One region of the Lactobacillus johnsonii genome, then DNA from elsewhere that is predicted to be linked to it. Evidence: a T-box and tRNA genes for the amino acid it is inferred to sense, from the RefSeq annotation. Region 1 holds a T-box; the other regions hold tRNA genes.
The links. The T-box of region 1 lies ahead of H0I41_RS05895 (valine--tRNA ligase). A T-box ahead of a tRNA ligase gene usually reads a tRNA of that ligase, here a tRNA-Val.
Positions count from the first base shown of each region.

Region 2: it encodes a tRNA-Val, which carries the amino acid that the T-box ahead of H0I41_RS05895 (valine--tRNA ligase) is inferred to sense. The anticodon was not compared.
Region 3: it encodes a tRNA-Val, which carries the amino acid that the T-box ahead of H0I41_RS05895 (valine--tRNA ligase) is inferred to sense. The anticodon was not compared.

Region 1 is NZ_CP059055.1:1,263,995-1,273,584, reverse strand. Features, by position in the region: gene H0I41_RS05920 (cysteine desulfurase family protein) at 1-1,002, shown strand, start outside; gene thiI (tRNA uracil 4-sulfurtransferase ThiI) at 1,012-2,229, shown strand; gene H0I41_RS05910 (pseudouridine synthase) at 2,280-2,981, shown strand; gene H0I41_RS05905 (glycerophosphodiester phosphodiesterase) at 2,994-4,097, shown strand; gene H0I41_RS05900 (cation-translocating P-type ATPase) at 4,309-6,936, shown strand; T-box leader at 6,978-7,190, shown strand; gene H0I41_RS05895 (valine--tRNA ligase) at 7,229-9,590, shown strand, end outside.
Region 2 is NZ_CP059055.1:1,612,579-1,622,168, forward strand. Features, by position in the region: rRNA gene H0I41_RS07670 (23S ribosomal RNA) at 1-1,566, opposite strand, end outside; rRNA gene H0I41_RS07675 (16S ribosomal RNA) at 1,786-3,358, opposite strand; tRNA gene H0I41_RS07680 (tRNA-Ser) at 3,758-3,847, opposite strand; tRNA gene H0I41_RS07685 (tRNA-Ile) at 3,850-3,923, opposite strand; tRNA gene H0I41_RS07690 (tRNA-Gly) at 3,935-4,005, opposite strand; tRNA gene H0I41_RS07695 (tRNA-Phe) at 4,023-4,095, opposite strand; tRNA gene H0I41_RS07700 (tRNA-Asp) at 4,100-4,172, opposite strand; tRNA gene H0I41_RS07705 (tRNA-Met) at 4,176-4,249, opposite strand; tRNA gene H0I41_RS07710 (tRNA-Ile) at 4,281-4,354, opposite strand; tRNA gene H0I41_RS07715 (tRNA-Met) at 4,368-4,441, opposite strand; tRNA gene H0I41_RS07720 (tRNA-Pro) at 4,472-4,545, opposite strand; tRNA gene H0I41_RS07725 (tRNA-Arg) at 4,551-4,624, opposite strand; tRNA gene H0I41_RS07730 (tRNA-Leu) at 4,634-4,719, opposite strand; tRNA gene H0I41_RS07735 (tRNA-Gly) at 4,732-4,803, opposite strand; tRNA gene H0I41_RS07740 (tRNA-Thr) at 4,822-4,894, opposite strand; tRNA gene H0I41_RS07745 (tRNA-Leu) at 4,896-4,980, opposite strand; tRNA gene H0I41_RS07750 (tRNA-Lys) at 5,001-5,073, opposite strand; tRNA gene H0I41_RS07755 (tRNA-Val) at 5,076-5,148, opposite strand; rRNA gene rrf (5S ribosomal RNA) at 5,154-5,270, opposite strand; rRNA gene H0I41_RS07765 (23S ribosomal RNA) at 5,332-8,234, opposite strand; rRNA gene H0I41_RS07770 (16S ribosomal RNA) at 8,454-9,590, opposite strand, start outside.
Region 3 is NZ_CP059055.1:1,625,322-1,634,911, reverse strand. Features, by position in the region: rRNA gene H0I41_RS07940 (23S ribosomal RNA) at 1-2,553, shown strand, start outside; rRNA gene rrf (5S ribosomal RNA) at 2,615-2,731, shown strand; tRNA gene H0I41_RS07930 (tRNA-Val) at 2,737-2,809, shown strand; tRNA gene H0I41_RS07925 (tRNA-Lys) at 2,812-2,884, shown strand; tRNA gene H0I41_RS07920 (tRNA-Leu) at 2,905-2,989, shown strand; tRNA gene H0I41_RS07915 (tRNA-Thr) at 2,991-3,063, shown strand; tRNA gene H0I41_RS07910 (tRNA-Gly) at 3,082-3,153, shown strand; tRNA gene H0I41_RS07905 (tRNA-Leu) at 3,166-3,251, shown strand; tRNA gene H0I41_RS07900 (tRNA-Arg) at 3,261-3,334, shown strand; tRNA gene H0I41_RS07895 (tRNA-Pro) at 3,340-3,413, shown strand; tRNA gene H0I41_RS07890 (tRNA-Met) at 3,444-3,517, shown strand; tRNA gene H0I41_RS07885 (tRNA-Ile) at 3,531-3,604, shown strand; tRNA gene H0I41_RS07880 (tRNA-Met) at 3,636-3,709, shown strand; tRNA gene H0I41_RS07875 (tRNA-Asp) at 3,713-3,785, shown strand; tRNA gene H0I41_RS07870 (tRNA-Phe) at 3,790-3,862, shown strand; tRNA gene H0I41_RS07865 (tRNA-Gly) at 3,880-3,950, shown strand; tRNA gene H0I41_RS07860 (tRNA-Ile) at 3,962-4,035, shown strand; tRNA gene H0I41_RS07855 (tRNA-Ser) at 4,038-4,127, shown strand; gene H0I41_RS07850 (hypothetical protein) at 4,748-5,107, opposite strand; tRNA gene H0I41_RS07845 (tRNA-Glu) at 5,342-5,413, shown strand; tRNA gene H0I41_RS07840 (tRNA-Ser) at 5,440-5,530, shown strand; tRNA gene H0I41_RS07835 (tRNA-Met) at 5,538-5,611, shown strand; tRNA gene H0I41_RS07830 (tRNA-Asp) at 5,615-5,687, shown strand; tRNA gene H0I41_RS07825 (tRNA-Phe) at 5,693-5,765, shown strand; tRNA gene H0I41_RS07820 (tRNA-Tyr) at 5,770-5,851, shown strand; tRNA gene H0I41_RS07815 (tRNA-Trp) at 5,859-5,929, shown strand; tRNA gene H0I41_RS07810 (tRNA-His) at 5,944-6,016, shown strand; tRNA gene H0I41_RS07805 (tRNA-Gln) at 6,024-6,095, shown strand; tRNA gene H0I41_RS07800 (tRNA-Cys) at 6,116-6,186, shown strand; tRNA gene H0I41_RS07795 (tRNA-Leu) at 6,218-6,301, shown strand; gene H0I41_RS07790 (glycosyltransferase family 4 protein) at 6,417-7,583, shown strand; gene H0I41_RS07785 (glycosyltransferase family 4 protein) at 7,576-8,610, shown strand; gene H0I41_RS07780 (lysylphosphatidylglycerol synthase transmembrane domain-containing protein) at 8,619-9,590, shown strand, end outside.

The DNA.
Region 1 (9,590 bases):
ATTGCTAATTTATTGAATGTTAAGCCATATGAGATATTTTTCACATCTAGTGGAAGTGAATCTGATAATTGGGCAATCAAAGGTACTGCTTTAGCTAAAAAAGAATTTGGTAACCATATTATTACATCAAGTGTTGAACATGCAGCAGTTTCAAATTCAGTACGTGCTTTAGAAAATTTGGGATTTCGTATAACTGTTTTACCAGTTGATAAGAGTGGACAAGTAAATCCTGAAGATTTAAAAGAAGCATTAGATAAAGAAACAATTTTGGTTTCAATTATGGGCGTTAATAATGAGATTGGTACAATTCAACCTATTAAAGCTATTAGTAAAGTTTTAGAAGATTATCCTAACGTTACTTTTCATGTTGATAATGTTCAAGCTTTGGGAAAAGATGTTTGGGATGAGGTATTTACTGATCGAGTAGACCTAATGAGTCTATCAGCTCATAAATTTCATGCACCTCGTGGCGTAGGTATTCTTTATAAAAAAGAAGGTAAAATGATTAAGCCGTTAATTGATGGCGGTGGTCAAGAAAAGGCCTTACGTTCAAGTACTGAAAATTTACCTGCAATTGCGGCAACTGCTAAAGCCATGCGTTTATATTTAGCTGATGAAAAGAAAAATGCTGAGCAAGAATTGGCAGTTAAGAATAAAATAGTTTCCTATCTAAATGGAAAACCAGGAATTCATATTTTTTCACCAATTAACGATAATTTTGTTCCAAGTATTTTATGTTTTTCATTAGAAGGTATTCGCGGGGAAACTTTAGTTCATACGCTTGAGTCTGAAGATATCTATGTTTCAACCACTAGTGCATGTTCTTCAAGAAGTGGTGTAGAGAGTGGCACTTTGAATTCTATGAAGGTAGATGATGATTTAGCTACCGGTGCAATTAGACTAAGTTTTGATCCAAGTAATACAATTGAAGAAGCTGAGCAATTTATTTCAGTTTTTGATAAAATATATAAGCACTTCGCTGAAATTAATCATTTGAAATAAGGTGAAATTATGCAATATACAGAAGTAATGGTTCGCTATGGTGAACTATCCACTAAGGGAAAAAATCGAAAAGATTTTATTGGGAGACTTGCTGGTAATGTAACTAGAGCTTTGCAAGATTTTCCAGAAATTGAGATCCATCCTAAACATGATCGTATGCATATTGTCTTAAATGGTGCACCATTTGAGACAATTGATCAACGTTTAAAACTTGTTTTTGGTATTCAAACATATTCTCCAACTATAAAAGTTGATAAGAATCTTGATGCAATCAAAAAAGCATCCCTTGAATTGATGCAAGCAACTTTTAAAGATGGTATGACATTTAAAGTTAATACTAGACGTAGTGACCATGATTTTGAATATGACACTAATCAATTAAACATGATGATTGGTGATTACCTATTTGATAATATGGATAATTTAAAGGTTCAAATGAAAAAGCCTGACCTAGTCTTAAGAATTGAAGTTCGTCAAGACGCAATCTATATTTCAAACCAACTTCTTCATGGAGCAGGTGGTATGCCGGTTGGAACTGCTGGAAAGGCCGTCATGATGCTATCAGGTGGGATTGATTCTCCAGTAGCTTCTTACTTAGCAATGAAGCGTGGAGTTGAAATTGATATGGTGCACTTCTTTAGTCCTCCATATACTACTGAAAAGGCACTTGCTAAAGCAAAAGAGTTAACTGGAATTTTGGCTAACTATTCTGGAAAGATTAACTTTATTGCTGTACCTTTTACTGAAATTCAAGAGCAAATTAAGGAAAAGTTACCAGAAGGTTACTTAATGACCATTCAACGCCGCTTTATGTTGCAATTAGCAGATCGTATTCGTGCAATGCGGGGTGGGTTAGCAATCTTCAACGGTGAATCAGTTGGTCAAGTGGCATCTCAAACACTAGAATCAATGGTTGCAATTAATGATGTGACTTCAACGCCGGTTCTTCGTCCAGTGGCTACAATGGATAAAACTGAAATTATTAAGCTAGCTGAGCAAATCGGAACATTCAACCTTTCTATTGAACCATTTGAAGACTGCTGTACAATTTTTGCTCCACCGCGTCCAAAGACTAAACCAAAATTGGATGAAGCTCGTAAGCTAGAAGATAGACTTGATGCTGAAGGAATGATTCAGCGAGCAATTGATGGAATGGAGATTACACCAATTTATCCAAATCAAAAGTTCTTGGATGATAAGGCTCAAGAAGACGCAGACTTGTTATAAAAAAGTGCTAGCAGAATGCTAGCGCTTTTTATTTTAGAAAGACAAAATATATGAGAATTGATAAGTATTTGGCTAACATGAATGTTGGTTCACGTAAAGAAGTTCATAATCTCATTAAAAAGAAGATTGTGACAGTTAATGGAGAAGTTGTAAAGACACCCAAGGAGCAAGTTAAAGAAGAAGACCAAGTAGCAGTTGATGGAGAAAAAGTGGCATATCAGCAATACCATTATTTTCTTCTCAATAAACCTAAAGGTGTTATTTCAGCAACAGAAGATAAAAGTCAAAAAACTGTTCTTTCTTTACTTAAACCTAAAGATCGTTATAAAGATATAGCGCCAGTAGGTAGACTGGATAAGGATACAACGGGTTTATTATTGTTAACAAATGATGGTGCTTTAGCCCATGAGTTGCTAGCTCCTAATAAACATGTTACTAAAAAATATCGGGCAAAAATTGCTGGAGTAGCTGATGAAGAGACAGTTAAAGTTTTTGCTAGTGGTATGACATTAGGTGATGGGACAAAACTAAAACCAGCAGAATTAAAGATTTTGATGCAAGATAAAGAGTCCGATCAATCAGAAATTGAGATTGAAATTCAAGAGGGAAAGTATCACCAAATTAAGCGAATGTTTGGAGCAGTCGGGATGAAAGTAATAGAATTAGATCGAATTTCTATGGGAAAATTAGTCCTACCAGCTAACCTAAAACGCGGCCAATATCAAGAAATTACTCTAACAGATATCAAGTAGAGAATGAGAATTATGAATAAATATATTTTGGTTGGTTTCTTTATTTTGATTTTTCCTTTTACTTGCGGTTTTTTAAATATAGCCCACCGGGGAGATAATGAACAAGGAAAGTTTGCAGAGCATAGTTGGGTTGCATATGATCGTGCAGTATGTGCAAAAGTAGACTATTTAGAACTAGATTTACAACAAACTGCTGATCATGTTCTCGTAGTGAGCCATGATGAAAACCTAAGTAGAGTTTTTGGGATCGATAAAAGCATTGCAAATTTACCTTATCGTGACCTAATTACATATGAAAATCAAAATGGTGAGTCCATTCATCGTCTTGTCGATGTCTTTAAACGTTATCAAAGTTCTAACGTAAAATTTATGATTGAACCAAAAGATAATAGTGATAACGATATCAATAATCTACTTAGTTTAATCAAAAAATATCATTTACAAAATCGGGTGTTGTTAGAATCGTTCTCAGAGCTAGCTCTTTTAAAAATTCATAAAAGTGATCCACAAATTCCACTAACTCAATTAGCTGGTGATTTTAAAATATCACCAATGCTGCAGTATTATGCAAATAATTTTTATGCTAAGAAAGCTGCGGATTATTTAGGTGAGCATAATAAAAAGTATTTACTCTGGGGCATTGATACAGAAACTCAAATGAAGAAGTATTCCCGCCCAGAAGAAAATGTTTCAGGAATATTGACAGATTATCCAGTTAAATTGGCCACTATTTTACATGAAAATAATGTCTTTAAAAGATACTATGAAGCAGCCGCTTACCCCAGTGAATCAATTTCAGGTTATATGTATTTGAAAAATGGTAAAAAAGTTTATGTTGATCAAGTTAAAATGAAAGACAATCAACTTTTTTATCATGTAAAACCTAATATTTGGATTAGTTATGATAATTTAAAAAATTCCAATAAGTTTGCTCCTAAAGCACAAGTTGGCAAAATCAAGTTAGAACATGATGTTCAAGTTTATACCGATCCAGCTTTTGAAAAGAAAACCGAGAAGAAATTACGTAAAGATAGTGCTTGGAATTATTTTGCAGTAAAGAAAATGCCCGGGAAAACTGCCTATAACTTGGGTGGTGCACAGTGGGTAAGTCAATAATTTTTTATTGCTAGCTTAATTAAAACATGGTAAACTTATAACCAACATATAGGGAGTAACCGGCATAAGGGTGTACTTACGGCGTCAAAACGAAATTAATTTTTCCGCTGTAAGTTTAAATGGTGAGACTATTGGCTAAACTTTTTTTGTTCAGACAATGGTCTCTTTTTTTATACCAAAGTCTGGTTTTCCTATTAGATGGAGGGTTTAAGTGAAAGCATATTATCGTGAGAGTAAAGAGGAAGTTCTAAAACAGCTTGGAGCTAACGAACAACAAGGTTTAACTAGTAAAGCTGCTCAAGAAAAATTAGCTCAAGTAGGACCCAATGCTTTAGTAGAAGGTAAGAAAAAAAGTGTTGTAGAAGTCTTTTTAGAACAATTTAAAGACCTAATGGTTATTATTTTGATTGTTGCAGCTGTGATTTCTGCATTTACTGGTAACTTAGAAAGTACAGCAGTTATTATTGTTGTTTTGATTCTAAATGCTATTTTAGGAACAGTGCAACATGTTAAGGCGGAAAAGTCGCTAGAAGCCTTGAAGTCCCTATCTGCCCCTGCCGCTAAGGTTTTAAGAGATGGTAAGAAACAAGAAATTGCCGCAAAAGATGTTGTTCCTGGCGATATACTCTTACTTGAAGCAGGGGATTTAGTCACTGCGGATGGTAGAATTTTAGATAATTTTTCATTGCAGGTAAATGAAAGTTCCTTAACAGGTGAGTCAACTAATATTGACAAATTAGACACGACTTTTGAAAAAGAAGTTCCTTTGGCTGATCGTGTAAACATGGTATATTCTAGTTCTCTTGTAACTTATGGACGTGCAAATGTTTTAGTTACAGCAACTGGTATGGATACTGAAATTGGTAAAATTGCTACCTTAATGAATGAAACTAAGGAGCGCAGAACGCCATTACAAGTTTCACTTGATCAATTTTCATCTCGTCTTGCAACTGCAATTTTGATTTTCTGTGCCTTGATCTTAGGATTGCAAATGTGGCGTGGTCAACCTTTACTAGATGCACTACTATTTGCAGTAGCATTAGCCGTAGCAGCTATTCCTGAAGCTTTAAGCTCAATTGTAACTATTGTGCAGGCTATGGGAACTCAAAAAATGGCTAAAGAACATGCAATTATCAAAAATTTAGCTGCGGTTGAATCATTAGGGTCAGTTTCAGTAATTTGTTCTGATAAAACTGGAACTTTAACGCAAAATAAGATGACTGTTGAAGACATTTATATTGGCGGTAAAGTTCTTAAGCCGGAAGAGTTGAACTTAAGTAATCAGTTGCATCGGTATTTACTATATGATGTAGTTTTAAACAATGATGCAAGTTTATCTGATGGTAAAAAAATTGGTGATCCAACAGAATCAGCCTTATTAGAAATGTACCGTAAAGTTCCAGGAATTGATCTTGGTGACGGAAAATTAGGCTTATCTGAAAGTGAGTTAAGAGAACATTTAGATCGTTTAGAGGAAGTGCCTTTTGACTCTGATAGAAAATTAATGAGTACTAAGCACTTAATTCACACTGTTCCTACAATTTTTGTAAAAGGAGCAATCGATGTTTTACTTAAACGTTGTGTGAATATTCGTTTTGGTGATGATGTCCGCCCAATGACTGAACAAGATCGAAAAGATATTTTGGCTCAAAATAATCACTTTTCAGAAAATGGACTAAGAGTGTTGGCATTTGCCTATAAGGAAAGTGATGAAGAGTTATCTACTGATAGTGAAAAAGACTTAACTTTCATTGGTTTAGTTTCCGAAATGGATCCACCTAGAAAAGAAAGTGTTGCAGCTGTTGCACGTGCTAAAGAAGCCGGGATTAGAACTGTGATGATCACTGGTGACCACAAAGTAACTGCAGTAGCAATTGCGAAAAAGATTGGTGTTTTCACTGATGGTGATCTTGCATTAACAGGTTTAGAGTTAGATGCATTAAGTGATAAAGAATTAGACCAACAAATTGAAAAAGTAGCAGTTTATGCTCGAGTTTCACCAGAAAACAAAATTAGAATTGTTAATGCCTGGCAAAGAAAGAATCATATTGTATCAATGACAGGTGACGGAGTTAACGATGCACCTGCATTAAAGAAGGCAGACGTTGGTGTTGCAATGGGTATTACTGGTACTGAAGTATCAAAAGATGCTGCAAGTATGATCTTGACTGATGACAACTTTGCGACAATTATTAAAGCTGTTGCAAATGGTAGAACAGTTTATGAAAATATCCGTAATGCGATTGGATATTTATTATCGGGTAACTTATCAGCTATCATTACTGTTTTATTTGCTTCAATCGCTGCATTGCCAGTTCCATTTGTTGCAGTTCAACTTTTATTCATTAACTTAGTTACTGACTCTCTTCCAGCTTTAGCTATTGGGATGGAGCCAGGAAATCCTGATATTTTAAAACGTAAACCACGTGATCCTAAAGCTAGTTTGTTAGATAAAAAATTCGTTACACAAATTAGTATTCAAGGTTTTTTAATTTCACTAAGTGTTATTGCTGCTTTCTTACTTGGCTTAAGAGATACACCAGCAATTGCATGTACTATGGCCTTTTCAACTTTAACGTTTGCACGTTTACTACATGGGTTCAATTGCCGTTCACAACACAGTATTTTTAAGATTGGATTTAAAAATAATTGGTACAGTTTGGCAGCCTTTGCATTAGGTACCGTACTTTTAGCCTTAATTCTTTTTGTACCAGCATTACATGGACTATTTGCAGTTCAACCATTAACTGCTCAAGAAGTATGGTTAATTGTAATTTTGGCAATTATTCCAACTATCTTAATTCAAATAGTGAAAGTGATTAGAGAAAATAGAGATTAATTCTTAGCTTTCTTCTTATTTTCTTTCATGCTATAATCATAAACAAAGCAAGAATCAAGAGGAGTAATTTCGCATTACAGAGAAAAGTCAATATGCTGAGAGACTTAAAGAATATTACTAGTAGCTTGATTAGCTGATTAATTGAATTTTTTAGTAGGTTAATCCGGACACTTCAGCGCCGTTATCGCTTATAAGAGAGGTATAGCTTCTATACCTAATCGTAGGTGGTACCGCGGAAAAATTTCGTCCTAGACAAATATTTGTCTAGGACTTTTTTATTGGAGGAATTTAAATGGCAGATTTAGCACCTAAATATAATCCTAATGAAGTTGAAAAAGGAAGATACCAGGAATGGCTTGATGAAGACCTTTTTAAGCCATCTGGCGATAAAAAAGCTCATCCTTATTCAATCGTTATCCCACCACCAAATGTAACTGGTAAGTTGCACTTGGGACATGCATGGGATACAGCAATTCAAGATACATTAATTCGTTTTAAGCGTATGCAGGGCTATGATACCTTATACCTTCCTGGTATGGATCATGCTGGTATTGCAACTCAAGCTAAAGTTGAAGCTAAACTTCGTACACAAGGAAAAGATCGTCACGAAATGGGACGTGAAGCTTTTGTTAAGCAAGTTTGGGACTGGAAAGATGAGTATGCATCAATTATCAAGAGCCAATGGGCAAAGATGGGTCTTTCACTAGATTATTCTCGTGAAAGATTTACCCTTGATAAAGGTCTTTCAAAAGCTGTTAGAAAAGTTTTCGTTCAACTTTATAATGAAGGACTCATTTACCGTGGTGAATACATCATTAATTGGGATCCAAAATTGGAAACAGCTCTTAGTGATATCGAAGTTATTCACAAAGATGATAAGGGCGCATTTTACCACATTAAGTATCCATTTGCAGATGGTTCTGGATTTGTTGAAATTGCAACTACTCGTCCTGAAACTATGTTTGGTGATACTGCAGTAGCTGTTGCACCAGGGGATGAACGTTACAAAGATATTGTTGGTAAGGAATTAGTATTACCACTTGTTGGACGCCACATCCCAATTATTGAAGACCAACACGTTGATCCAGAATTTGGTACCGGTCTTGTTAAGATCACTCCAGCTCATGATCCTAACGACTTCCAAGTAGGTAATCGTCATAACTTAGAAAGAATCAATGTTATGAACGATAACGGAACGATGAACGAAGAAGCTGGCAAGTATGCTGGTATGGATCGTTTCGAAGCACGGGATGCACTAGTTAAGGATCTTAAAGAAGAAGGCTTCTTAATCAAGGTTGAACCAATTGTTCACTCAGTTGGTCACTCAGAGCGTTCTGGTGTTCAAGTAGAACCAAGACTTTCTAAACAATGGTTCGTTAAGATGAAGCCATTGGCTGAAAAAGTTTTGGAAAACCAAAAGACTGATGACAAGGTAAACTTTGTTCCTGAAAGATTTGAACATACTCTGGAACAATGGATGAGCGATGTTCATGACTGGGTAATTTCTCGTCAATTATGGTGGGGCCACAGAATTCCAGCTTGGTACAATAAGAAGACTGGTGAAACTTACGTAGGTCTTGAAGCTCCTAAAGATAGTGAAAACTGGGAGCAAGATCCAGATGTACTTGATACTTGGTTCTCAAGTGCATTATGGCCATTTTCTACTTTAGGCTGGCCTGATGAAAATTCAGAAGACTTCAAGCGTTACTTCCCAACTAATACTTTAGTTACTGGTTATGACATCATCTTCTTCTGGGTATCAAGAATGATCTTCCAAAGTTTACACTTCACTGGCAAGCGTCCATTTGATGATGTTGTTTTGCATGGTTTAATTCGTGACCCACAAGGACGTAAGATGAGTAAGTCTTTGGGTAACGGTGTTGACCCAATGGATGTTGTTGATGAATATGGTGCTGACGCTCTTCGTTGGTTCTTACTTAACGGTACAGCTCCTGGTCAAGATACTCGTTATGATCCTAAGAAGATGGGTGCAGCCTGGAACTTTATCAACAAGATTTGGAACGCAAGCCGTTTCGTAATTATGAACTTGCCAGAAGATGCTAAGCCTGCGCATATGCCAGATACTTCTAAGTTTGATTTGGCAGATAGCTGGATTTTTGACCGTTTGAATCACACTGTTAGTGAAGTAACTAGATTATTTGATGAATATCAATTTGGTGAAGCTGGTCGTGAACTTTACAACTTTATCTGGAATGACTTCTGTGATTGGTACATTGAAATTTCTAAGGTTGCATTAAACGGTAATGATGAAGAATTAAAGACTAGAAAACAAGAAAACTTAATCTGGATTCTTGATCAAATCTTACGTTTACTTCACCCAATCATGCCATTTGTAACTGAAAAGCTATGGCTTTCAATGCCTCACGATGGCAAGAGTATTATGGTAGCTAAATATCCAGAAACTCATAAGGAATTTGAAAACAAAGAAGCTGACAGTCAGATGGCCTTCTTAATTGAAGTAATCAAGGCTGTTAGAAATATCCGTATGGAAGTTAACGCACCTATGTCATCCCCAATTGATATCATGATTCAAATTGATGATGATAATAATAAAGCTGTTTTGGATAATAATGCTGAATATGTAGAAAACTTCCTTCATCCAAAAGCTTTATCCGTTGCAGCTGATATTGAAG
Region 2 (9,590 bases), 350 kb from region 1:
TTTCGCTCCGCATCACAGCTTGAAATCTAAAGACAAGCATTTGACTCATCTTTTTTCTTACTGCTTGCACATGTATTTCCAGCAACATGCGTCATTAGCCTCCTGCGTCCCTCCTTTGCTCATATCGAACAATTTCAGTACAGGAATTTCTACCTGTTGTCCATCGGCTACGCCTCTCGGCCTTACCTTAGGTCCCGACTTACCCTGGGCGGACGAGCCTGCCCCAGGAAACCTTAGTCTTTCGGCGGATAGGATTCTCACCTATCTTTCGCTACTCATACCGGCATTCTCACTTCTAAGCGCTCCATTAGTCCTCTCGATCTAACTTCGCCGCACTTAGAACGCTCTCCTACCACGCATATAATATATGCATCCACAGTTTCGGTACTATGCTTAGCCCCGGTACATTTTCGGCGCAGCGTCACTCGACTAGTGAGCTATTACGCACTCTTTAAATGGTGGCTGCTTCTAAGCCAACATCCTAGTTGTCTACGCAACTCCACATCCTTTTCCACTTAGCATAGATTTGGGGACCTTAACTGGTGATCTGGGCTGTTTCCCTTTCGACTACGGATCTTATCACTCGCAGTCTGACTCCCGTGCATTGATATCTGGCATTCGGAGTTTATCTGGATTCAGTAACCCCTGACGGGCCCCTAGTCCAAACAGCGCTCTACCTCCATTATCATTCACACGAGGCTAGCCCTAAAGCTATTTCGGAGAGAACCAGCTATCTCCAAGTTCGTTTGGAATTTCACCGCTACCCACAACTCATCCCCGCGATTTTTAACTCACGTGGGTTCGGTCCTCCAGCGTGTTTTACCACGCCTTCAACCTGGTCATGGGTAGGTCACTTGGTTTCGGGTCTACGTCATGATACTCTTTCGCCCTATTCAGACTCGCTTTCGCTCCGGCTCCGTCTTTTCTGACTTAACCTTGCACCATAACGTAACTCGCCGGTTCATTCTACAAAAGGCACGCCATTACACTTTAATGTGCTCTGACTACTTGTAGGCACACGGTTTCAGGTTCTCTTTCACTCCCCTTCCGGGGTTCTTTTCACCTTTCCCTCACGGTACTGGTTCACTATCGGTCACTAGTTAGTATTTAGCCTTGCGAGATGGTCCTCGCGGTTTCAATCGGGATTCCTCGTGTCCCGACCTACTCAGGATCCTGCTAAGTCTCTCCGCAATTTCGCGTACGGGGCTCTCACCCTCTCTGGCTTATCTTTCCAGATAATTCTGCTATCACTTCAAGTACTATATCGCAGTCCTACAACCCCAACTGGCAAGCCAGTTGGTTTGGGCTCTTTCCTGTTCGCTCGCCGCTACTTGGGAAATCGATTTTTCTTTCTCTTCCTGCAGCTACTTAGATGTTTCAGTTCACTGCGTCTTCCTTCATTAACCTTAACAGTTAATGATAATACCTCGCGGTATTGGGTTCCCCCATTCGGATATCTCCGGATCATTGCTTACTTACTGCTCCCCGAAGCCTTTCGTGGTTCGTCACGTCCTTCATCGGCTTCTAGTGCCAAGGCATTCACCATGCGCCCTTTTCTACTTGACCTATTTCAAGTTGAGTTTCTCTCTCTTCTCGGTCGCTCTTCAATCTGTTTTTTCGATTGTCTCGGTTTTTTTGCTTTTGATTATATTCAGTTTTCAATGTACTAGCTCTTGAGGTATTACCCTCAAAACTAAACAAAGTTTCTCAGTGTGCTTCCGCTTGGCTTTCTCGATGACTTCTCTTAGTGCTCTCGCACTCTCCATCATCTTTCGCCTTCCTTAGAAAGGAGGTGATCCAGCCGCAGGTTCTCCTACGGCTACCTTGTTACGACTTCACCCTAATCATCTGTCCTACCTTAGACGGCTGACTCCTATAAAGGTTATCCCACCGGCTTTGGGTGTTACAGACTCTCATGGTGTGACGGGCGGTGTGTACAAGGCCCGGGAACGTATTCACCGCGGCGTGCTGATCCGCGATTACTAGCGATTCCAGCTTCGTGTAGGCGAGTTGCAGCCTACAGTCCGAACTGAGAACGGCTTTAAGAGATCCGCTTGCCTTCGCAGGTTCGCTTCTCGTTGTACCGTCCATTGTAGCACGTGTGTAGCCCAGGTCATAAGGGGCATGATGACTTGACGTCATCCCCACCTTCCTCCGGTTTGTCACCGGCAGTCTCATTAGAGTGCCCAACTTAATGATGGCAACTAATGACAAGGGTTGCGCTCGTTGCGGGACTTAACCCAACATCTCACGACACGAGCTGACGACAGCCATGCACCACCTGTCTCAGCGTCCCCGAAGGGAACACCTAATCTCTTAGGTTTGCACTGGATGTCAAGACCTGGTAAGGTTCTTCGCGTTGCTTCGAATTAAACCACATGCTCCACCGCTTGTGCGGGCCCCCGTCAATTCCTTTGAGTTTCAACCTTGCGGTCGTACTCCCCAGGCGGAGTGCTTAATGCGTTAGCTGCAGCACTGAGAGGCGGAAACCTCCCAACACTTAGCACTCATCGTTTACGGCATGGACTACCAGGGTATCTAATCCTGTTCGCTACCCATGCTTTCGAGCCTCAGCGTCAGTTGCAGACCAGAGAGCCGCCTTCGCCACTGGTGTTCTTCCATATATCTACGCATTCCACCGCTACACATGGAGTTCCACTCTCCTCTTCTGCACTCAAGTTCAACAGTTTCTGATGCAATTCTCCGGTTGAGCCGAAGGCTTTCACATCAGACTTATTGAACCGCCTGCACTCGCTTTACGCCCAATAAATCCGGACAACGCTTGCCACCTACGTATTACCGCGGCTGCTGGCACGTAGTTAGCCGTGACTTTCTAAGTAATTACCGTCAAATAAAGGCCAGTTACTACCTCTATCTTTCTTCACTACCAACAGAGCTTTACGAGCCGAAACCCTTCTTCACTCACGCGGCGTTGCTCCATCAGACTTTCGTCCATTGTGGAAGATTCCCTACTGCTGCCTCCCGTAGGAGTTTGGGCCGTGTCTCAGTCCCAATGTGGCCGATCAGTCTCTCAACTCGGCTATGCATCATTGCCTTGGTAAGCCGTTACCTTACCAACTAGCTAATGCACCGCAGGTCCATCCAAGAGTGATAGCAGAACCATCTTTCAAACTCTAGACATGCGTCTAGTGTTGTTATCCGGTATTAGCATCTGTTTCCAGGTGTTATCCCAGTCTCTTGGGCAGGTTACCCACGTGTTACTCACCCGTCCGCCGCTCGCTTGTATCTAGTTTCATTTAGTGCAAGCACTAAAATCATCTAGGCAAGCTCGCTCGACTTGCATGTATTAGGCACGCCGCCAGCGTTCGTCCTGAGCCAGGATCAAACTCTCATTTTCCTTTTGAAAATGAGCTTTTTATCGTTTAGCTCTAAAACTTTCTTTGAGTTATCTCAAATTTATTGCTTGCGAATTGACTTCGCTTTTGTTTGGGATTTTTATATCCCGCACACTTTCAGCGAAACTTTGTTCAGTTTTCAAGGTACTACCGTTGTCATGTGACAACTTTTATATTATATCATGTCTTTTAAGCTTTGACAAGAACTTTTTTAATTTTCTCATCTCTCTCAAATGACAGCTTTATAATATTATCATCTTTTGCTCGCTTTGGCAAGCTTTTTTTGAACTTTTTTATTTGCTCTTTTCGCTTGCCTCAAACAGCATGTATTACTTTACAGATTTTAATCAAAGGAAAATAAAATGCTTCATTAAGGTAGTTAATGAAGCATATCTGTAAAGCGGAGATTGAGAGATTCGAACCCTCGCGCCGGTATAAACCGACCTACACCCTTAGCAGGGGCGCCTCTTCAGCCACTTGAGTAAATCTCCAATGGGCCTAAATGGACTTGAACCATCGACCTCACGCTTATCAGGCGTGCGCTCTAACCAGCTGAGCTATAGGCCCCTTTCCTTTGAAGCGGGTAACGAGAATCGGACTCGCGACTAAAGCTTGGAAGGCTTTCGTTTTACCACTAAACTATACCCGCAACTTCTTGCTTCCTAATGGCGCGAGACGGAATCGAACCGCCGACACAAGGAGCTTCAATCCTTTGCTCTACCAACTGAGCTATCGAGCCATTACGGTCCCTACCGGATTCGGACCGGTGATCTCCTCCGTGACAGGGAGGCGTGATAACCCCTACACCAAGGGACCATATTGCGGGAACAGGATTTGAACCTATGACCTTCGGGTTATGAGCCCGACGAGCTACCAGACTGCTCCATCCCGCGATGTTTTTATATAAAAAAAGCCAAGATCCTATGGACCTTGTAGGACTCGAACCTACGACCCGACGGTTATGAGCCGTCTGCTCTAACCAACTGAGCTAAAGGTCCAAGTTTACCTCTATAGCGGCGGGGGGGATCGAACCCTCGACCTCCCGGGTATGAACCGGACGCTCTAGCCAGCTGAGCTACACCGCCATCTGTAACTTCCTTCTTATTAAGCTACAATCGGGAAGACAGGATTCGAACCTGCGACCCCCTGGTCCCAAACCAGGTGCTCTACCAAACTGAGCCACTTCCCGAAGTGTGCACCCTGAAGGATTTGAACCTTCAACCTTCTGATTCGTAGTCAGACACTCTATCCAGTTGCGCTAAGGGTGCATCATTATATGCCGAGGACCGGAATCGAACCGGTACGGTTGTCACCAACCGCGGGATTTTAAGTCCCGTGCGTCTGCCAGTTCCGCCACCCCGGCATGATAATGATAAGCGGAAGACGGGATTCGAACCCGCGACCCCCACCATGGCAAGGTGGTGTTCTACCACTGAACTACTTCCGCATTTTTATTCAATTTTTATGCCGATTAAAGGACTCGAACCTTCGACCCCCTGTTTACAAGACAGATGCTCTACCAACTGAGCTAAATCGGCATGGTACGGGTGGTGGGACTTGAACCCACACGTCCGAAAACACTAGAACCTAAATCTAGCGCGTCTGCCAATTCCGCCACACCCGCTTGAGTTTTTTCTGGGCCAATGAGTCGTGGCAGGCTCGAACTGCCGACCCTCTGATTAAAAGTCAGATGCTCTACCAACTGAGCTAACGACTCAATGGAGGATACAGGGCTCGAACCTGTGACCTCCTGCTTGTAAGGCAGATGCTCTCCCAGCTGAGCTAATCCTCCATTTAGCACGGCGACTGCCTACCCTCGCAGGCAGTTTCCCACCAACTACTCTCGGCGTTAAGAAGCTTAACTTCTGTGTTCGGCATGGGAACAGGTGTATCCTTCTTGCCATCGCCACCGTACTCTTTCTGAGCTTTTACACTCAAAACTGAATATAATCTCTAGCCTTTAAACCTTTGAGCTTTGGTCAAGTGCTCGACTGATTAGTACTAGTCCGCTCCACATATCGCTATGCTTCCACTCCTAGCCTATCTACCTCATCGTCTTTAAGGTGTCTTACTGCTTTCGCATCGGAAATCTCATCTTGAGGGGGGCTTCGCACTTAGATGCTTTCAGCGCTTATCCCTTCCATACATAGCTACCCAGCGATGCCTTTGGCAAGACAACTGGTACACCAGCGGTATGTCCATCCCGGTCCTCTCGTACTAAGGACAGCTCCTCTCAAATTTCCTACGCCCACGACGGATAGGGACCGAACTGTCTCACGACGTTCTGAACCCAGCTCGCGTGCCGCTTTAATGGGCGAACAGCCCAACCCTTGGGACCGACTTCAGCCCCAGGATGCGACGAGCCGACATCGAGGTGCCAAACCTCCCCGTCGATGTGAACTCTTGGGGGAGATAAGCCTGTTATCCCCAGGGTAGCTTTTATCCGTTGAGTGATGGCCTTTCCATGCAGTACCACCAGATCACTAAGCCCGACTTTCGTCCCTGCTCGAGTTGTAGCTCTCGCAGTCAAGCTCCCTTATACCTTTACACTCTGCGAATGATTTCCAACCATTCTGAGGGAACCTTTGGGCGCCTCCGTTACACTTTAGGAGGCGACCGCCCCAGTCAAACTGCCCACCTGACACTGTCCTCCAGAACGCTCAGCTCTGTGAGTTAGAGGATCCATCAAACAAGGGTAGTATCCCAACATTGCCTCCGGTAAGACTAGCGTCCTACTTTCTCTGGCTCCTACCTATCCTGTACATGTTTAACAAATACTCAATATCAAGCTACAGTAAAGCTCCATGGGGTCTTTCCGTCCTGTCGCGGGTAACCCGCATCTTCACGGGTATTATAATTTCACCGAGTCTCTCGTTGAGACAGTGCCCAAATCATTACACCTTTCGTGCAGGTCGGAACTTACCCGACAAGGAATTTCGCTACCTTAGGACCGTTATAGTTACGGCCGCCGTTTACTGGGGCTTCAATTCAAACCTTCGCTTACGCTAAGCTCTCCTCTTAACCTTCCAGCACCGGGCAGGTGTCAGCACCTATACGTCATCTTACGATTTTGCAGATACCTGTGTTTTTGATAAACAGTTGTTTGGGCCTATTCACTGCGGCTGATATTTTACTATCAGCACCCCTTCTCCCGAAGTTACGGGGTCATTTTGCCGAGTTCCTTAACGAGAGTTCTCTCGCTCACCTGAGTGTTCTCCACTCGACTACCTGTGTCGGTTTGCGGTACGGGTAAAATTGTTCTGGCTAGAAGCTTTTCTTGGCAGTGTGACATCATGACCTTCGCTACTTTTATTTCGCTCCGCATCACAGCTTGAAATCTAAAGACAAGCATTTGACTCATCTTTTTTCTTACTGCTTGCACATGTATTTCCAGCAACATGCGTCATTAGCCTCCTGCGTCCCTCCTTTGCTCATATCGAACAATTTCAGTACAGGAATTTCTACCTGTTGTCCATCGGCTACGCCTCTCGGCCTTACCTTAGGTCCCGACTTACCCTGGGCGGACGAGCCTGCCCCAGGAAACCTTAGTCTTTCGGCGGATAGGATTCTCACCTATCTTTCGCTACTCATACCGGCATTCTCACTTCTAAGCGCTCCATTAGTCCTCTCGATCTAACTTCGCCGCACTTAGAACGCTCTCCTACCACGCATATAATATATGCATCCACAGTTTCGGTACTATGCTTAGCCCCGGTACATTTTCGGCGCAGCGTCACTCGACTAGTGAGCTATTACGCACTCTTTAAATGGTGGCTGCTTCTAAGCCAACATCCTAGTTGTCTACGCAACTCCACATCCTTTTCCACTTAGCATAGATTTGGGGACCTTAACTGGTGATCTGGGCTGTTTCCCTTTCGACTACGGATCTTATCACTCGCAGTCTGACTCCCGTGCATTGATATCTGGCATTCGGAGTTTATCTGGATTCAGTAACCCCTGACGGGCCCCTAGTCCAAACAGCGCTCTACCTCCATTATCATTCACACGAGGCTAGCCCTAAAGCTATTTCGGAGAGAACCAGCTATCTCCAAGTTCGTTTGGAATTTCACCGCTACCCACAACTCATCCCCGCGATTTTTAACTCACGTGGGTTCGGTCCTCCAGCGTGTTTTACCACGCCTTCAACCTGGTCATGGGTAGGTCACTTGGTTTCGGGTCTACGTCATGATACTCTTTCGCCCTATTCAGACTCGCTTTCGCTCCGGCTCCGTCTTTTCTGACTTAACCTTGCACCATAACGTAACTCGCCGGTTCATTCTACAAAAGGCACGCCATTACACTTTAATGTGCTCTGACTACTTGTAGGCACACGGTTTCAGGTTCTCTTTCACTCCCCTTCCGGGGTTCTTTTCACCTTTCCCTCACGGTACTGGTTCACTATCGGTCACTAGTTAGTATTTAGCCTTGCGAGATGGTCCTCGCGGTTTCAATCGGGATTCCTCGTGTCCCGACCTACTCAGGATCCTGCTAAGTCTCTCCGCAATTTCGCGTACGGGGCTCTCACCCTCTCTGGCTTATCTTTCCAGATAATTCTGCTATCACTTCAAGTACTATATCGCAGTCCTACAACCCCAACTGGCAAGCCAGTTGGTTTGGGCTCTTTCCTGTTCGCTCGCCGCTACTTGGGAAATCGATTTTTCTTTCTCTTCCTGCAGCTACTTAGATGTTTCAGTTCACTGCGTCTTCCTTCATTAACCTTAACAGTTAATGATAATACCTCGCGGTATTGGGTTCCCCCATTCGGATATCTCCGGATCATTGCTTACTTACTGCTCCCCGAAGCCTTTCGTGGTTCGTCACGTCCTTCATCGGCTTCTAGTGCCAAGGCATTCACCATGCGCCCTTTTCTACTTGACCTATTTCAAGTTGAGTTTCTCTCTCTTCTCGGTCGCTCTTCAATCTGTTTTTTCGATTGTCTCGGTTTTTTTGCTTTTGATTATATTCAGTTTTCAATGTACTAGCTCTTGAGGTATTACCCTCAAAACTAAACAAAGTTTCTCAGTGTGCTTCCGCTTGGCTTTCTCGATGACTTCTCTTAGTGCTCTCGCACTCTCCATCATCTTTCGCCTTCCTTAGAAAGGAGGTGATCCAGCCGCAGGTTCTCCTACGGCTACCTTGTTACGACTTCACCCTAATCATCTGTCCTACCTTAGACGGCTGACTCCTATAAAGGTTATCCCACCGGCTTTGGGTGTTACAGACTCTCATGGTGTGACGGGCGGTGTGTACAAGGCCCGGGAACGTATTCACCGCGGCGTGCTGATCCGCGATTACTAGCGATTCCAGCTTCGTGTAGGCGAGTTGCAGCCTACAGTCCGAACTGAGAACGGCTTTAAGAGATCCGCTTGCCTTCGCAGGTTCGCTTCTCGTTGTACCGTCCATTGTAGCACGTGTGTAGCCCAGGTCATAAGGGGCATGATGACTTGACGTCATCCCCACCTTCCTCCGGTTTGTCACCGGCAGTCTCATTAGAGTGCCCAACTTAATGATGGCAACTAATGACAAGGGTTGCGCTCGTTGCGGGACTTAACCCAACATCTCACGACACGAGCTGACGACAGCCATGCACCACCTGTCTCAGCGTCCCCGAAGGGAACACCTAATCTCTTAGGTTTGCACTGGATGTCAAGACCTGGTAAGGTTCTTCGCGTTGCTTCGAATTAAACCACATGCTCCACCGCTTGTGCGGGCCCCCGTCAATTCCTTTGAGTTTCAACCTTGCGGTCGTACTCCCCAGGCGGAGTGCTTAATGCGTTAGCTGCAGCACTGAGAGGCGGAAACCTCCCAACACTTAGCACTCATCGTTTACGGCATGGACTACCAGGGTATCTAATCCTGTTCGCTACCCATGCTTTCGAGCCTCAGCGTCAGTTGCAGACCAGAGAGCCGCCTTCGCCACTGGTGTTCTTCCATATATCTACGCATTCCACCGCTACACATGGAGTTCCACTCTCCTCTTCTGCACTCAAGTTCAACAGTTTCTGATGCAATTCTCCGGTTGAGCCGAAGGCTTTCACATCAGACTTATTGAACCGCCTGCACTCGCTTTACGCCCAATAAATCCGGACAACGCTTGCCACCTACGTATTACCGCGGCTGCTGGCACGTAGTTAGCCGTGACTTTCTAAGTAATTACCGTCAAATAAAGGCCAGTTACTACCTCTATCTTTCTTCACTACCAACAGAGCTTTACGAGCCGAAACCCTTCTTCAC
Region 3 (9,590 bases), 360 kb from region 1:
AGGGTGAGAGCCCCGTACGCGAAATTGCGGAGAGACTTAGCAGGATCCTGAGTAGGTCGGGACACGAGGAATCCCGATTGAAACCGCGAGGACCATCTCGCAAGGCTAAATACTAACTAGTGACCGATAGTGAACCAGTACCGTGAGGGAAAGGTGAAAAGAACCCCGGAAGGGGAGTGAAAGAGAACCTGAAACCGTGTGCCTACAAGTAGTCAGAGCACATTAAAGTGTAATGGCGTGCCTTTTGTAGAATGAACCGGCGAGTTACGTTATGGTGCAAGGTTAAGTCAGAAAAGACGGAGCCGGAGCGAAAGCGAGTCTGAATAGGGCGAAAGAGTATCATGACGTAGACCCGAAACCAAGTGACCTACCCATGACCAGGTTGAAGGCGTGGTAAAACACGCTGGAGGACCGAACCCACGTGAGTTAAAAATCGCGGGGATGAGTTGTGGGTAGCGGTGAAATTCCAAACGAACTTGGAGATAGCTGGTTCTCTCCGAAATAGCTTTAGGGCTAGCCTCGTGTGAATGATAATGGAGGTAGAGCGCTGTTTGGACTAGGGGCCCGTCAGGGGTTACTGAATCCAGATAAACTCCGAATGCCAGATATCAATGCACGGGAGTCAGACTGCGAGTGATAAGATCCGTAGTCGAAAGGGAAACAGCCCAGATCACCAGTTAAGGTCCCCAAATCTATGCTAAGTGGAAAAGGATGTGGAGTTGCGTAGACAACTAGGATGTTGGCTTAGAAGCAGCCACCATTTAAAGAGTGCGTAATAGCTCACTAGTCGAGTGACGCTGCGCCGAAAATGTACCGGGGCTAAGCATAGTACCGAAACTGTGGATGCATATATTATATGCGTGGTAGGAGAGCGTTCTAAGTGCGGCGAAGTTAGATCGAGAGGACTAATGGAGCGCTTAGAAGTGAGAATGCCGGTATGAGTAGCGAAAGATAGGTGAGAATCCTATCCGCCGAAAGACTAAGGTTTCCTGGGGCAGGCTCGTCCGCCCAGGGTAAGTCGGGACCTAAGGTAAGGCCGAGAGGCGTAGCCGATGGACAACAGGTAGAAATTCCTGTACTGAAATTGTTCGATATGAGCAAAGGAGGGACGCAGGAGGCTAATGACGCATGTTGCTGGAAATACATGTGCAAGCAGTAAGAAAAAAGATGAGTCAAATGCTTGTCTTTAGATTTCAAGCTGTGATGCGGAGCGAAATAAAAGTAGCGAAGGTCATGATGTCACACTGCCAAGAAAAGCTTCTAGCCAGAACAATTTTACCCGTACCGCAAACCGACACAGGTAGTCGAGTGGAGAACACTCAGGTGAGCGAGAGAACTCTCGTTAAGGAACTCGGCAAAATGACCCCGTAACTTCGGGAGAAGGGGTGCTGATAGTAAAATATCAGCCGCAGTGAATAGGCCCAAACAACTGTTTATCAAAAACACAGGTATCTGCAAAATCGTAAGATGACGTATAGGTGCTGACACCTGCCCGGTGCTGGAAGGTTAAGAGGAGAGCTTAGCGTAAGCGAAGGTTTGAATTGAAGCCCCAGTAAACGGCGGCCGTAACTATAACGGTCCTAAGGTAGCGAAATTCCTTGTCGGGTAAGTTCCGACCTGCACGAAAGGTGTAATGATTTGGGCACTGTCTCAACGAGAGACTCGGTGAAATTATAATACCCGTGAAGATGCGGGTTACCCGCGACAGGACGGAAAGACCCCATGGAGCTTTACTGTAGCTTGATATTGAGTATTTGTTAAACATGTACAGGATAGGTAGGAGCCAGAGAAAGTAGGACGCTAGTCTTACCGGAGGCAATGTTGGGATACTACCCTTGTTTGATGGATCCTCTAACTCACAGAGCTGAGCGTTCTGGAGGACAGTGTCAGGTGGGCAGTTTGACTGGGGCGGTCGCCTCCTAAAGTGTAACGGAGGCGCCCAAAGGTTCCCTCAGAATGGTTGGAAATCATTCGCAGAGTGTAAAGGTATAAGGGAGCTTGACTGCGAGAGCTACAACTCGAGCAGGGACGAAAGTCGGGCTTAGTGATCTGGTGGTACTGCATGGAAAGGCCATCACTCAACGGATAAAAGCTACCCTGGGGATAACAGGCTTATCTCCCCCAAGAGTTCACATCGACGGGGAGGTTTGGCACCTCGATGTCGGCTCGTCGCATCCTGGGGCTGAAGTCGGTCCCAAGGGTTGGGCTGTTCGCCCATTAAAGCGGCACGCGAGCTGGGTTCAGAACGTCGTGAGACAGTTCGGTCCCTATCCGTCGTGGGCGTAGGAAATTTGAGAGGAGCTGTCCTTAGTACGAGAGGACCGGGATGGACATACCGCTGGTGTACCAGTTGTCTTGCCAAAGGCATCGCTGGGTAGCTATGTATGGAAGGGATAAGCGCTGAAAGCATCTAAGTGCGAAGCCCCCCTCAAGATGAGATTTCCGATGCGAAAGCAGTAAGACACCTTAAAGACGATGAGGTAGATAGGCTAGGAGTGGAAGCATAGCGATATGTGGAGCGGACTAGTACTAATCAGTCGAGCACTTGACCAAAGCTCAAAGGTTTAAAGGCTAGAGATTATATTCAGTTTTGAGTGTAAAAGCTCAGAAAGAGTACGGTGGCGATGGCAAGAAGGATACACCTGTTCCCATGCCGAACACAGAAGTTAAGCTTCTTAACGCCGAGAGTAGTTGGTGGGAAACTGCCTGCGAGGGTAGGCAGTCGCCGTGCTAAATGGAGGATTAGCTCAGCTGGGAGAGCATCTGCCTTACAAGCAGGAGGTCACAGGTTCGAGCCCTGTATCCTCCATTGAGTCGTTAGCTCAGTTGGTAGAGCATCTGACTTTTAATCAGAGGGTCGGCAGTTCGAGCCTGCCACGACTCATTGGCCCAGAAAAAACTCAAGCGGGTGTGGCGGAATTGGCAGACGCGCTAGATTTAGGTTCTAGTGTTTTCGGACGTGTGGGTTCAAGTCCCACCACCCGTACCATGCCGATTTAGCTCAGTTGGTAGAGCATCTGTCTTGTAAACAGGGGGTCGAAGGTTCGAGTCCTTTAATCGGCATAAAAATTGAATAAAAATGCGGAAGTAGTTCAGTGGTAGAACACCACCTTGCCATGGTGGGGGTCGCGGGTTCGAATCCCGTCTTCCGCTTATCATTATCATGCCGGGGTGGCGGAACTGGCAGACGCACGGGACTTAAAATCCCGCGGTTGGTGACAACCGTACCGGTTCGATTCCGGTCCTCGGCATATAATGATGCACCCTTAGCGCAACTGGATAGAGTGTCTGACTACGAATCAGAAGGTTGAAGGTTCAAATCCTTCAGGGTGCACACTTCGGGAAGTGGCTCAGTTTGGTAGAGCACCTGGTTTGGGACCAGGGGGTCGCAGGTTCGAATCCTGTCTTCCCGATTGTAGCTTAATAAGAAGGAAGTTACAGATGGCGGTGTAGCTCAGCTGGCTAGAGCGTCCGGTTCATACCCGGGAGGTCGAGGGTTCGATCCCCCCCGCCGCTATAGAGGTAAACTTGGACCTTTAGCTCAGTTGGTTAGAGCAGACGGCTCATAACCGTCGGGTCGTAGGTTCGAGTCCTACAAGGTCCATAGGATCTTGGCTTTTTTTATATAAAAACATCGCGGGATGGAGCAGTCTGGTAGCTCGTCGGGCTCATAACCCGAAGGTCATAGGTTCAAATCCTGTTCCCGCAATATGGTCCCTTGGTGTAGGGGTTATCACGCCTCCCTGTCACGGAGGAGATCACCGGTCCGAATCCGGTAGGGACCGTAATGGCTCGATAGCTCAGTTGGTAGAGCAAAGGATTGAAGCTCCTTGTGTCGGCGGTTCGATTCCGTCTCGCGCCATTAGGAAGCAAGAAGTTGCGGGTATAGTTTAGTGGTAAAACGAAAGCCTTCCAAGCTTTAGTCGCGAGTCCGATTCTCGTTACCCGCTTCAAAGGAAAGGGGCCTATAGCTCAGCTGGTTAGAGCGCACGCCTGATAAGCGTGAGGTCGATGGTTCAAGTCCATTTAGGCCCATTGGAGATTTACTCAAGTGGCTGAAGAGGCGCCCCTGCTAAGGGTGTAGGTCGGTTTATACCGGCGCGAGGGTTCGAATCTCTCAATCTCCGCTTTAAAGTAAACACACTAGTAATGTCACTAGTGTGTTTTTTTGTATCTTTAAAAATAAAAAAACTTTGTTCAAGTGTATGGATGAATAGACAGAAAAAGAATCAAATAACTATGAAGTTAACCCCAGAGTTGGCCATACACCCAACCTGGGGATTTTGCTATGGACAAATATACAGTTGAAACTAAATTAAAAGCAATTGAATTATACGAAAGTAGTCTTGGAAGTAGATAAATCGTAGTTTTCTTCCAGGCACTTACCTTGATTGAACTAAGAAAGTTTTTTAGTCCCCATATTATAAGTAAGACGACCCTTGTGGGGAAGAGAGCGGCGAAAGTTCAGTTATGTAATAAGCAGAGAAAATTTAGGTGTCTATTATACGGACGAAAAGAGGGAAAGCAGCCGTCTCTTGAAAAATTAGAGTGGAATCTCCTTTATGCGGTAATGAGCCTTATATCTTCTCTATATGGCTTTTAAAGGCTCCTGAGGAGGAATTTGGCTTTAAAATGAAATAAAGAGTTTACAGAGCGATTTTTACATATTTCAAGGTCGTATTTTTGCTAGTCTAAAAAAGACACATGGTTCAGATGGAACGAATGTGTCTATAGTTATATGGACTAGCTAGTTTCTTGTATTTAATTCTTTAAGCAGGTTAATTATTTCTGCATTTTGCTTGATTAAGATCCAGTTTTGAAGCCTTAATGTATCCTCTGGGGAAGTATTTTCCATTAGATCACTTTGAGCCGCTCTATGAAGAAGAGGCTTGTATGATGCTTCCGTATTTTCTAAGCCATATGCAGATAAATGGGTATTAGTCATTTTATCTATATACTCATTAACTTGATTTGCATCTTTTTCAATTAATTCTTCTCTTTGCCAAGGAGTAAGTTTTGCATGATCTTCACAAATCATATTTCCATCAGCTAATTTAATTAGTTTTTTACCTTTTTTATTGTCAACAATACATCGTTCATTAGACATAAAAACACCTCCGTATACGCTTAGTGTAGCACCATATAGGCTTAAAGAGATAAAAAAAGAAATAAAGTAAAAAAAATTAAAATTAGGGGTTGCATAGTTAGAATGTTTTTAGTAATATAGTTATTGCTGATGCGGAGAGTAAGAAAAAGCAACACTTCAAAAAAAGTTTTTGAAAAAAGTTGTTGACATCACTTTCTAAATCAGGTATGATTAACAAGTACGTTAAAAACGTATGACCCGTTGGTCAAGTGGTTAAGACACCGCCCTTTCACGGCGGTAACATGAGTTCAAATCTCGTACGGGTCATTACCATATTAAAAGATGGTATAAATGGAGGATTACCCAAGTCCGGCTGAAGGGAACGGTCTTGAAAACCGTCAGGCGGGTTCTGCCCGCGCGTGGGTCCGAATCCCACATCCTCCTTAATCATCGCGGGATGGAGCAGTCTGGTAGCTCGTCGGGCTCATAACCCGAAGGTCATAGGTTCAAATCCTATTCCCGCAATATGGTCCCTTAGTGTAGTGGTTATCACGCCTCCCTGTCACGGAGGAGATCACCGGTTCGAGTCCGGTAGGGACCGTAAATGGCTCGATAGCTCAGTTGGTAGAGCAAAGGATTGAAGCTCCTTGTGTCGGCGGTTCGATTCCGTCTCGCGCCATTCTGGAGGCCTAGCGAAGTGGCTAAACGCGGCGGTCTGTAAAACCGCTCTCTCTGAGTTCGGTGGTTCGAATCCACTGGCCTCCATTTAAATAGGGATATCGTATAAAGGTAGTACATCGGTCTCCAAAACCGCTAGTGTGGGTTCAATTCCTACTATCCCTGTTTTTAATATTATGGCGGAATTGGTGAAGTGGTTAACACACCGGTTTGTGGATCCGGCATGCGTGGGTTCGATCCCCACATTCCGCCCTAACATTGGGATATAGCCAAGCGGTAAGGCAATGGACTTTGACTTCATCATGCGTTGGTTCGAATCCAACTATCCCAATTTGTTAATGATCAGAGGTTGGCGGTGTAGCCAAGTGGTAAGGCACGGGTCTGCAAAACCCTAATCATCGGTTCAAATCCGATCACCGCCTTCGCCTGAATTTCCTGATTAATTTCATTTATGGCGGTGTGGCGGAATTGGCAGACGCGTCAGACTCAAAATCTGGTGTCCCCTGGGACGTATCGGTTCGATCCCGATCACCGCTATTTATTCAGACATTCTGGCAAAAAGACGTGAGTTAATTCTCACGTCTTTTTTTTATCCAAAATTGCAACTCCTTTCTACTAACTTTATAATGTTCTTTAATGGAGGTATTTTTATATGAATATTGGGTTATTTACCGATACTTATTTTCCTCAGCTTTCTGGGGTCGCAACTTCAATTCAAACTTTAAAAAATTCTCTTGAAGCAGATGGACATTCTGTCTTCATTTTTACTACAACTGATCCTCATTTAGGAAAGGGGACTATTGAGCCAAATATTTTCAGAGTTAGTAGTGTACCTTTTGTCTCTTTTACGGATAGAAGAATTGCAGTTAGAGGTTTATTTCAGGCAACGAAAATTGCTAAGGAAGTAAAATTAGACATTGTGCATACTCAAACCGAGTTTGCAATGGGTATGATTGGAAAATACGTTGCGCATTCGTTAGATATTCCTGCTATTCATACTTACCATACTATGTATGAAGACTACTTACATTATGTATTAAATGGACACCTATTAAAGCCATATCACGTTAAACAGATTACGAAGGCCTATCTACATAAGATGGATGGAGTGGTTGCACCAAGTCAGCGTGTAAAAGAAACATTGAGGCGATATGGAGTTACAATTCCAATGCGTATTATTCCAACAGGAGTTGATTTAACAGCTATCAATGAAAATCCCCGTCAAGATGTCCGGAAGGAATTGGGGCTTAGTTCAAAAGATAAAGTTATTCTCACGCTAAGTAGGGTAGCAGCTGAAAAGAAAATAGATCAAATTTTAGATGTTTTACCTGAAATTTTAGAAAAAGAGCCTAACGTAAAGTTTGTAATTGCCGGCGATGGTCCTGATGTACAGCCATTAAAAGATCAAGTTACTCGACTTTCTTTAGAAGACTATGTAACTTTCGCGGGTAGTGTTGAACATAGTGATGTTGGAAATTATTATCGTATGGCGGACTTATTCGTATCTGCAAGTGATACTGAAACGCAAGGTTTAACCTATATTGAGGCATTAGCAGCTGGAACAAAAAGTGTAGTGTACAGTACCGATTACACGGAGAATGTTTTTGATAATAAGGAGTTAGGCTGCACCTTTAAAACAAAGGATGAGATGAAAAATGAGATTCTTGATTATTTAAAAGAAGATCGATTTACCATTCCTGAAAATATAAAGAAAAATAAATTGGTAGATGTATCAGCAGCTACTTTTGCACATAAAATAGAAGATTTTTATCAAGATGCAATTCAAAATAAACGAACAACTGAGGTAAATTATGATTAGAATTAATATGTTTTCCCAGGCGGATTCAGTTCAGGGACAGGGTGTGGGATCTGCGTATAAAGAGTTAGTGCGCTTACTTAGGTCCCGCTTAGTAGAAGATTTTTATGTAACTATTAATAAATATGGAGCAAGTGATTTAACGCATTACCATACTATAAATCCTACATATTTTGCTAATAGTTTTTTACCTAGTCGTGGAAGAAAAATTGGATATGTGCATTTTCTGCCGGAAACCTTAGAAGGATCTGTTAAGCTCCCTGAACCAGCAAAAAGTATCTTCTATAAGTACGTTATTGATTTTTATAAAAGAATGGATCAGATAGTAGTAGTTAATCCAATATTTATTGATAAATTAGTGAAGTACGGAATAAGCGAAGAAAAAGTGAAATACATTCCTAATTTTGTAGCAAAAAGTGAATTTTATGAGCAAAGTCAAGTACAAAAAAACGCCTTTAGGAATAAATTGCATATTCCGATAGATAAGTTTGTAATTGTCGGAGATGGACAAGTTCAAGAAAGAAAAGGTGTGGATGACTTTGCGAAGTTAGCAGAAGCCAATCCAGATATTCAATTTATTTGGGCTGGTGGATTCTCATTCGGTAAAATGACGGATGGATATGCTCATTTTAAGAAGTTAATTGATAATCCTCCAAAAAACCTGAAATTTACTGGTATTGTGCCACGAGAAGAATTAGTTAGCTATTTAAACATTGCTGACTTATTTTTACTTCCATCTTTCGATGAATTATTTCCAATGTCAGTTTTAGAAGCTTTTTCATGTAATACTCCTGTTTTATTACGTGATTTGGATTTATATCAAGCTATTATTGACGGGTATTATATGAAAGGCAAGGATTTTACTGAGTTAAACGCTCAAATTAAATCCGTAGTATCAAATCCTGAAAAATTAAAGAAGTATCAAGATTTATCTGCTCAAGCCAGTCAAGAATATTCTGAAGACCATCTTGCTAAAATATGGCATGACTTTTACATGGAACAATATGAAATTGGTAGAAAGTTAGGATAAATCAAATAATGAACAAAAAACATTTTATAGGGATGCTGATTGTTCTTTTAATTAGTGGCTTTGTTATTTGGCAAGAATTACGGAAAACACCAATTAAGGCATTATGGGGGGCAAGTAAAAAATTAAATTTAACTTTCTTACTGTTAGTTTTATTGGTAATGGTTTTGTCGTATGTCTGTGAAGCTGCTATTATTTGGATTTTAGAGCATAAAAAGGGAGATCCACATCGCTCTGCATGGTCTTTTTTCAGAATTCCAATTATTCAAGCTTTATTTAATGCGATAACCCCCTTGTCTACCGGTGGTCAACCTTCTCAGTTAGTAGCCATGATTCAGATGGGAATAGAAGGTGGACGCGCGACATCTATTCTGTTGATGAAATTTATAATTTATCAAATTTGCGTTTTATTTGCGTACGTATCGACAATTATTTTTGGTTTTCATATGGTAGTAACCAAATTTTCAGGGTTAGCCTTGTTTATTTTAATTGGTTTTATTCTTCATGTAAGTTCCATAATTTTTCTATTAGCAATTATGTTTGCATATCGATGGACAAAAAATACTACTAATTGGCTCATGGATTTACTGGAAAAATTTATGAATAAAAATACTGTTGAAAAATGGCGTAAGAATACGATGGAGAAAATTGAAACTTTTTATGCAGAAGGACAGAACTTAAAACGTGAAAAGAAAAAATTATTAGGTGCCAGTATTTTGACTATTGGTCAACTTCTATGTTTCTATTCAATTCCGTACTTGATCTTGTTAGCGTTAAATTTAACACCTTCTTGGCTAGACGTTACACAGATGAACATTATGATTATCATGTTTATGGCAATTGTTCCAATTCCAGGAGCATCTGGCGGAGCAGAATTTAGTTTTCAGACATTGTTTTCTACTTTTATTCATTCAAATATTTTGTTGACTCTAGGGATGTTCTTATGGCGTTTTACTACCTACTTTTTTGGAATGATTTTAGGG